2 regions of the Streptomyces sp. 3211.6 genome follow, and region 1 is predicted to be linked to the other one. Evidence: riboswitches for the same ligand, from Rfam matches in the RefSeq annotation. Region 1 holds a riboswitch; the other holds the start of a gene.

Region 1 (4,202 bases):
GTCGCACAGGACCGGCGCGCCGGCGTGCAGCGCGGCGCGGGCGCGCAGGACGACCTCGGGGGTGTAGCCGAGGTCCTGGGGGAGGTCGGTCATGCCGCAGGCGTGAATCATGCGCACCGCGACCTGGGCGACCGAGGCGGGCAGCCCGGAGAGGTCCGCCTCGGCGCGGATCGTGGCAAAGGACTGGCGGTAGATCGCGGCGCCGTCCTTCTCGTACTCGAACACGGTGTACTCGCTCATTTCTTCACTGCGGCTTCGGTTGTGGTGGGGGTGGTGCGTGCGGCCGTGAGGGCGGCCGCCAGGTCTGCGTGCGGGACGGGCCGCCCGTCGAGTTCGTAGCCGTCGGGGGTGGCGACGAGGTCCGCCCAGGCGGTGCCGCGCGGATGCCCGCACCGGCGGGCGCAGCCCGACCAGTGCACGGGCAGTTCCCCGGCGGCCTTCTGTTCCCTTACGACGGCACGCGCGTCGGCGCGTACGTCCGCGAGGGACTTGACGCAACCGGGCTTGCCCGTACAGGCGGTGACGGCCCGCCAGGGGCTTTCGGGCCGGACGACGAGGCCGGCCGCCTCGATGCGTGCGGCGCCGTCGGCGTCCGCGCGCGGGAGGACGAGGCTGCGCCACGGGGTGACGCGCAGCTCGCCGTCGCCGCCGTCGGCGGCCTCGGCCAGGACCCGCCACTGCGCGGTGCCGACCCGCCCGAGCGGGGGCAGCACGCACAGCCCGGCCGCGCCCACGCGCCCGGGCCGGGGCGGCTCGGCGTACGGCCAGGCCACCTCGGGCACGTGCCCGGCGGCGATCCCTGCGTCGGCTAGGCGCCGAACGAACTCCCACTCGTCCAAGGCGTGTTCGGGGGGCAATTCGGCAAGCCGCCAGGCCCGGGTCCCGGCGGTACCGACGACATCGAGGAAGTACTCTGCGGCACACAGAGCGGCCCGTGCGGCATCGACGGCCGCGACCTCGACGGCACCACGCCCGGCTCCGAGCCGTACGAGGGCCCGCCGCCCACCGCCGCTACCGACCCCGGCCTCCGCCCCGGCCCCGGAACCGCCAGATCCGCCGGCCCCCTTCGGGCCACCGGGGCCGTCGCGGCCACCGCGGCCGTCAAGGCCACCGCCATCGCGGCTATTGAGGCCTTCGCAGCCACCGAAACCGTCAAGGCCACCACGGCCGTCGAGGCCATCGAAGCCACCGCGGCCACCGCCATCGCGGCCTTCGCGGCCTTCGCGGCCTTCGCAGCCATCGAATCCGTCGAGGCCACCATGGCCCTCGGGGCCATTGAGCCTGCCGTGGGGGCCGTTGAGCCTGTCGCGGCCACCGCGGCCGTCAGGGCCACCGGGGCTGTTGAGCCCGACGCGGCCACCGCGGCCACCGCGGCCACCGCGGCCGTCGCCGCCGTCGCGGCCACCGAATCCGTCAAGGCTGTCGAGGCCACCACGGCCGTCGAGGCCATCGGAACCCCTGGGACCGACAGGACCCGCAGGGACCGCCGCGCCGTCCGGATCCGTGGAACTTCCCGGGCCGCGGGCGGCCTCGGGACCGCGTGCCAGCACGGTCACATCGGGGTCGAGGGCGGCCACGTCCCCCCGCCCGTCGTCGAGGGCGAACAGGAACCGGCCGGACAGCTCCGCCGCCCGGGCGCTGGCGCACAGCAGCCGGTCGAGTTCCCGGACCCAGCCCACGACTTGGGGCCCGGCCACCGGGGTGGCCACGATGTTGCGCACCCGCTCATGGCTGGGCGCGGGCAGCAGCCCGGCTCCGTCCAGGAGCTCCGCGAGCCCGCCGCCGCAGCCTTCGGCGAGACCGCGCAGCTGGACGTTGCCGCGGGAGGTGAGCTCCAGGTGCCCATCGCCGAACCGGTCGGCGGCGTCTCCGAGGGCGACGGCCTGCCGCGTGGTGAGCAGCCCGCCGGGGATCCGGACGCGCGCGAGGTAGCCGTCGTCGGCGGCGTGCAGCCGCAACGCGCCGGGACAGGCGTCACCGCGGTCACGTATGACGGGTTCGTCCCGCGATGCGGCGGAAGGTGGCTGGGGCGGCATGGCCGCGAGCATACCCACGATTCCCCACCCCCGACCTGTGTCCGTCGCCACCCCGACCAGGGGATCCGCCGTGAGCGTCCGGACCCCGCCGGGCGAAATCCGGCCTCGCCGGCGTCCGAGACGCGGGGTCCGGGGCGGAGCCCCTGGGGGCACCTCCCAGCGGTAGCTGGCGGAGAGACGGCGAAAGGGCGGGGCGGGGAGACGGCTCCGCGCAGCGGCCCCCACCCCCGCCCGGCGTTTGCGGCGCAGCCCCGAGGGCAGAGCCCCCACGGCACACCGCACCGCACCGCACCGCACCGCACCGCACCGCACCCCACCACACCCCACCCGCCCGCGAGACCGACCCACCCCACCGGGCCACCCCACCTCCCGGCCAGGGAAAAGGCCACCTAAGATGACCTTCCGGCGGACCACTCGGCCCGTCATCGCCGAGGACGGCGACATGGGAGGAAGCCCGGTGCGATTCCGGCGCGGTCCCGCCACTGTGAGCCCCGCGGAGCGATCCGCCGGGTGAGTCAGGAACTCCCGCTGTCCTCACTGCCCGGGGCGCGGAAACCCCGAGGAAGGCCTGCCGCCGCATGATCCTGCTGCTGTCGACGTCCGACACCGATCTGCTCAGCGCCCGCGCCGCGAACACCGCCGGCGGCCCCGTGCCGTACCGGTTCGCGAACCCCTCCCGCCTCCCCCTCGACGACCTCCCCGGCCTCCTCGACGGCGCCGAGCTGGTCGTCGTACGCCTCCTCGGCGGCCTGCGCGCCTGGCAGGAGGGCCTCGACGTGCTCCTCGCCCCCGGCCAGACCCGCCCCGTGGTGGTCCTGACCGGCGAACAGGCCCCGGACGCCCAGCTGATGGAGGCCTCCACGGTCCCGATCGGCATCGCCGCCGAGGCGCACGGCTACCTCGCGCACGGCGGCCCGGCCAACCTCGGCCAGCTGGCCCGCTTCCTCTCCGACACGGTCCTGCTCACCGGCCACGGCTTCGAGCCCCCGGCCGCCTCCCCCACCTGGGGCCCCCTGGAGCGCCCCGCCACGGAGGCGACCGGCCCCCAGGTCGCGGTGCTCTACTACCGCGCCCACCAGATGAGCGGCAACATCGCCTTCGTCCACGCCCTGTGCGACGCCATCGAGGCCAAGGGCGGCCGCCCGCTCCCCCTGTACGTCTCCTCCCTGCGCACGCCCGAGCCGGAACTCCTCCAGGCCCTGTCCGGCGCGGACGCGGTCATCACCACCGTCCTCGCCGCCGGCGGCACCCGCCCCGCCACCGCCTCGGCGGGCGGGGACGACGAGTCGTGGGACGCGGGCGCCCTGGCCGGTCTCGGCGTGCCGATCCTCCAGGCCCTGTGCCTGACGGGCTCGCGCGGCAACTGGGAGGAGAACGACGAGGGCCTGTCCCCGCTCGACGCCGCCACCCAGGTCGCCGTGCCCGAGTTCGACGGCCGGCTGATCACCGTCCCGTTCTCCTTCAAGGAGATCGACGAGGACGGCCTGCCCGCCTACGTCGCCGACGCCGAACGCGCCGCCCGCGTGGCCGGCATCGCCGTCCGCCACGCCCGCCTGCGGCACATCGCCGCCGCCGACAAGAAGATCGCGCTGGTCCTCTCCGCGTACCCCACCAAGCACTCCCGCATCGGCAACGCGGTCGGCCTGGACACCCCGGCCAGCGCGGTGGAACTCCTGCGCACCCTCATCTCGGCCGGTTACGACTTCGGCCCCGCCGCCGACATCCCGGGCCTGGTCTCCGGCGACGGCGACGAGCTGATCCGCGCCCTGATCGAGGCCGGCGGCCACGACCAGGACTGGCTCACCGAGGAGCAGCTGGCCCGCAACCCGGTCCGCATCCCGGCGGCCGACTACAAGCGCTGGTTCGCCGAGCTGCCCGCGGACCTCCGCGAGAGCGTCGAGGAGCACTGGGGCGAAGCCCCCGGCAACATGTTCGTGGACCGCTCCTCGAACCCGGACGGCGACATCGTCCTCGCCGCCCTGCGCCGTGGGAACCTCCTCATCCTCATCCAGCCGCCGCGCGGCTTCGGCGAGAACCCGATCGCGATCTACCACGACCCGGACCTGCCGCCCTCGCACCACTACCTGGCCGCCTACCGCTGGATCCAGGCATCGGCCGCCGACGGCGGCTTCGGCGCCGACGCCATGATCCACCTGGGCAAGCACG
Region 2 (4,202 bases), 690 kb from region 1:
TATCCCGCGCCGGCCAGTTCCACCAACGGGGTCACAGCCCCAGCTCCTTCAGTACGAGGGTCCCCGCGACCAGGGCGGCCAGGAGGGCGGCGGCGGCCGCCAGGAACCGCCGGGACAGCCGCGCCGGCGGGACCAGCACCCGCAGCGCGCCGTCGTAACCCCGCCCCGCGAGCCCCTCCTGGAGCCGGGCGGCGCGGTCGAAGGCCCGGACGAACGAGGTCGCCGCGAGCCCGGCCACCGAACGCCAGGCGGCGGCCCGCCCGGCCTGCCCGAGCCGGGCCGCCTGGGCCCGGCGGACCTGGGCGAGGGAGTCCAGCAGCAGGAAGCCGATCCGGTACATGACCAGGGCCACGTCCACCACCGGCGCGGGCACCCCGGCCCGCACCAGCCGCGGCAGCACGTCCGAGACGGGCGTGGTGAAGGCGAACAGCAGCACTCCCAGCGAGGCGGCCGAGGTGCGCAGCAGCAGGTCCAGCGCGTGCCGGGGCCCGTCCGGGGCCGGCGCGAGGAGCCCGTCGGGACCGCCCACCGACACAAGCAGCGGCAGCGCGCCGGTGACGCAGAACCCCAGCGGGACCCGGAAGGCCCGCCACAGCCGGCGCCCGGACACCCCGGCGGGCCCCAGCAGCACTGCCAGGGTCGCTGCGGCCACCAGCGGCCCGCCGGGCCACGGGGGCAGGCACACCGCGGTGACGGTCAGCCCGAACCCGAGCAGGGCCTTCTCCAGCGGATGGCGGCCCCGCCAGCGGCTGGAGTGCGCCGCGACGTCGATCGGCAGCACCGGCTACGGCTCCCGCGCGGGCTCGGCGGGGGCCTGCGCCCCGGCTCCGGCCGCCGTCTGCGCCAGGGCCTGGGCCGCGCCCTGCCGGCGGCCCCTGCGGACCCCGAAGTAGTACGCGAGCACGCCCGCGCCCAGGGCCGCCTGGAGGGCGAACAGGGCGGACTCCACCTCGCCCGACGGAGGCTCGTACAGCGGGGAGAACCAGGGCTCGTAGTCCGGCTCCAGCTCGGTGATGGCCGACTCCGCCTGGGCGTCGGCGCCCGCGAAGGGCTCCTCCTTGCCCTCGCCGAGCCCCAGCGCGAGCGGCAGCACGGCCAGTGCGGCCACCAGGAGCAGCAGCAGGGTGTTGATCTTGGCGTTCCGGCTCATCAGGCTGCCGCCCCCTCGGTCCGCTTGGCTCCGGTCAGCTTGGCGACCCCGAGCCGGACCAGGTCCGACTTGCTCGACTGCATCAGCAGCCGCATCACGAGCACCGTCAGCAGCCCCTCGCTGACCGCGAGCGGGATCTGGGTGAGGGCGAAGATGCCCGCGAACTTCTCCAGGGAGCCCGGGAATCCGCTCGACGGGTCCGGGAAGGCGAGGGCCAGCTGGACCGAGGTCACGCAGTAGGTGACCAGGTCGGCGAAGAAGGCGCCGAAGAAGACGGTGACCATCAGCGGGGCGCCGGACCTGCGCAGCAGCTTGTAGACCGCGTACCCGGCCCAGGGCCCGGCGATGGCCATCGAGAAGACGTTGGCGCCGAGGGTGGTGAGCCCGCCGTGCGCCAGCAGCAGGGCCTGGAACAGCAGGGTGATCGTGCCGAGCACCGCCATGATGGGCGGCCGGAAGAGGACGGCGCCGAGCCCGGTCCCCGTGGGGTGCGAGCAACTGCCCGTCACCGAGGGGATCTTCAGGGCGGACAGGACGAAAGTGAATGCACCGGACGCGCCGAGGAGCAGTGTGCTCTCGGGGTGGGACTTGACCTCGCGGGTCAGCGCGCGGACCCCGTGGACGACGAACGGGGCGGACGCGGCGCCCCAGGCGGCCGCGTGCAGCGGGGGCAGGAACCCCTCGGCTATGTGCATGAGTCGGGAGACCTCTCCAGCACCTCGTGGATGGACGTACGCGCCCCGGCCGGTCTCCTGGCTGACGGGTACTGCCGCCCCGGCTCCGCCTTCCCGGGTCCCTGCGGTCTCCCGCACGGTCCCAGTGGCTCCCGCGAGGGGTGGAGCTGGACTTCCCGATCACAGTGGCGAGGGCCGCACCGGTTTTCCACCGGTTTCCCGAACACCAAGGCCAGCTGACCCTAGTCGCCCGCACGGACCGGTATCAACCCGGACCGATCCGGCCGATCGGATGGCTCAATTCCGCTTCGCCCCCCGGAAGGGTGCCGAACGCTGGCGCGGGCGGCGGCGGCCCCGCAGGGTGGGGGCGTGGCCGCCTACGACTACTCCGACCTGTCCGCCGTCTACCTCAACTGCACCCTCAAGCGCTCGCCCGAGACCAGCAACACCGAGGGGCTGATCTCGCGGAGCCGCGCCGTCATGGAGTCGGCCGGCGCGCGGACCTCGCTGATCCGCGCCGTCGACCACGACATCGCCACCGGCGTCTGGCCGGACATGACCGACCACGGCTGGGAGAGCGACCAGTGGCCGGTGCTCTACAGCCAGATCATGGACGCCGACATCCTCGTCCTCTGCGGCCCCATCTGGCTCGGCGACAACAGCTCGGTCATGAAGCAGGTCATCGAGCGGCTCTACGCCTGCTCCTCGCTGCTGAACGACCGGGGCCAGTACGCCTACTACGGGCGGGTCGGCGGCGCGCTGATCACCGGCAACGAGGACGGCGTCAAACACTGCGCCATGAACGTCCTCTACAGCCTCCAGCACCTGGGCTACGCCATCCCGCCGCAGGCGGACGCGGGCTGGATCGGCGAGGCCGGCCCCGGCCCCTCGTACCTCGACCCGGGCTCCGGCGGCCCCGAGAACGACTTCACCAACCGCAACACGACGTTCATGTCCTGGAACCTGATGCACCTCGCGGCGCTCCTCAAGCGCGCCGGGGGCGTCCCCGCCCACGGCAACCAGCGCTCCGAGTGGGACGCCGGCTGCCGTTTCGACTTCCCGAACCCCGAACACCGCTGAGGGTGTCCGGCGTCCGGCGTCAGCAGGTGTTCGGATGGGCGATGTCCACCACGAGCCGCTCGGGCGCGTGCAGGACGGAGGTGCTGTAGGCGGGCGGGGTGTCGAAGGCGGCCCCGAAGGTCACGTACCCCTCGAAGTCACCGGTCAGGGCCAGGCCCTTGAGCTTGCTGAGGCTGATCTGCTGGAGCTTGGGGCCCTGGTAGACGTTGTTGCCCGCGTCGTCGTGGCCGGCGGCCGGGTGCAGGCGGATCTCCAGGAAGTACTTCCCCGGCAGCGGGACCGGCTTGCCGGAGCCGTCGTAGACCAGCTGGGAGACGGGAGTGACGGTGAAGGAGGGCACGGAGCCCTGGAGGTCGATCACGATCCGGTCGTACGTGCAGTGACCGCCCCAGCGGGCGTTGACGACGAGCGGGGTCGTGGAGCGGACGGCGGCCGGTGCGGCCGCCGAGGCCGGTGCGGCGAGCGCGAGCCCTGCGGTCAGCAGGGCACCTGTGGCCAGGGCCACGAACCGGCGGCGGTGCGGGTGGTGACGCATGGCGTCCCCCCGATCCTCTGAGACGGGGAATGACTGTCATCCGGTATGACATTCCCGGGGGCCCCGTGGTTGCACGGGGCGGCCCGCCGGCTCAGAAGGTCAGCAGTGCGCTCAGCTCGGCGTCCAGGTCGTAGTGGCGCTGCTCCTGCCCCCGTGGGACCAGCTCGGTCATCCGCCGGCACAGCCCGCGCAGGTCCTTGGCCCGCACGGAGACCACGCAGCCCCGCTCGCCGTTGCTCAGGGCCAGCAGGACGCGGGGCTCGGTGCCCGTCCACCGCGGCCACACCTGTATGTCGCCCTCCCCGGTGGCGCAGGTCTGCCCGTCGATCAGCAGCTCCCGCGAGAACACCCAGCGGGCGATCCGGACGCCGGCGCCCTGGAACTCCACGGCGACCTCGTAGGGCCGGTCCGTGCGGTAGACGAAGACGCCCTCCAGGGGGACCGGCAGCGGTGCGGCCTCCAGCCGCAGCGGCAGGACACGGTGTTCGGTGATGGCCATGGCGGCTGCCTCTCTTCGCGGGGTAACAGCGCCCCCCGAAGCACGCTAGTGCACGTACCGCCCGCCGCCCGGGGGCCGAAGGTCCCGACCCGGGCGGGCCGTGGGACCCCTCTTCCCCGGACGCGCGCAGGGGCCCGGCGCACCCGCGCCGGGCCCCTGCTCACCTCGTCACGCTGCGCCGAGCGGTCAGCACTCGATGACGTTGACCGCGAGACCGCCGCGCGCGGTCTCCTTGTACTTGACCTTCATGTCGGCGCCGGTCTC

What was found. A riboswitch is a leader RNA that binds a small molecule or an ion and turns the genes downstream of it on or off. The one in region 1 is predicted to bind cobalamin.
Region 2: it holds a riboswitch for cobalamin, as region 1 does, so the genes downstream of both, BX286_RS25595 (energy-coupling factor ABC transporter permease) here and cobN (cobaltochelatase subunit CobN) in region 1, are expected to answer to the same signal.

The regions. Positions count from the first base shown of each region.
Region 1 is NZ_RBXC01000001.1:6,190,710-6,194,911, reverse strand. Features, by position in the region: gene BX286_RS28520 (precorrin-8X methylmutase) at 1-240, opposite strand, end outside; gene BX286_RS38095 (hypothetical protein) at 237-1,550, opposite strand; partial or broken gene BX286_RS37910 (cobalamin biosynthesis protein CobG) at 1,535-2,048, opposite strand; cobalamin riboswitch at 2,425-2,582, shown strand; gene cobN (cobaltochelatase subunit CobN) at 2,615-4,202, shown strand, end outside.
Region 2 is NZ_RBXC01000001.1:5,505,244-5,509,445, forward strand. Features, by position in the region: gene BX286_RS25580 (ATP-binding cassette domain-containing protein) at 1-35, opposite strand, end outside; gene cbiQ (cobalt ECF transporter T component CbiQ) at 32-781, opposite strand; gene BX286_RS25590 (energy-coupling factor ABC transporter substrate-binding protein) at 785-1,150, opposite strand; gene BX286_RS25595 (energy-coupling factor ABC transporter permease) at 1,150-1,845, opposite strand; cobalamin riboswitch at 1,875-2,070, opposite strand; gene BX286_RS25600 (flavodoxin family protein) at 2,194-2,904, shown strand; gene BX286_RS25605 (hypothetical protein) at 2,924-3,439, opposite strand; gene BX286_RS25610 (SsgA family sporulation/cell division regulator) at 3,531-3,938, opposite strand; gene BX286_RS25615 (L-serine ammonia-lyase) at 4,125-4,202, opposite strand, start outside.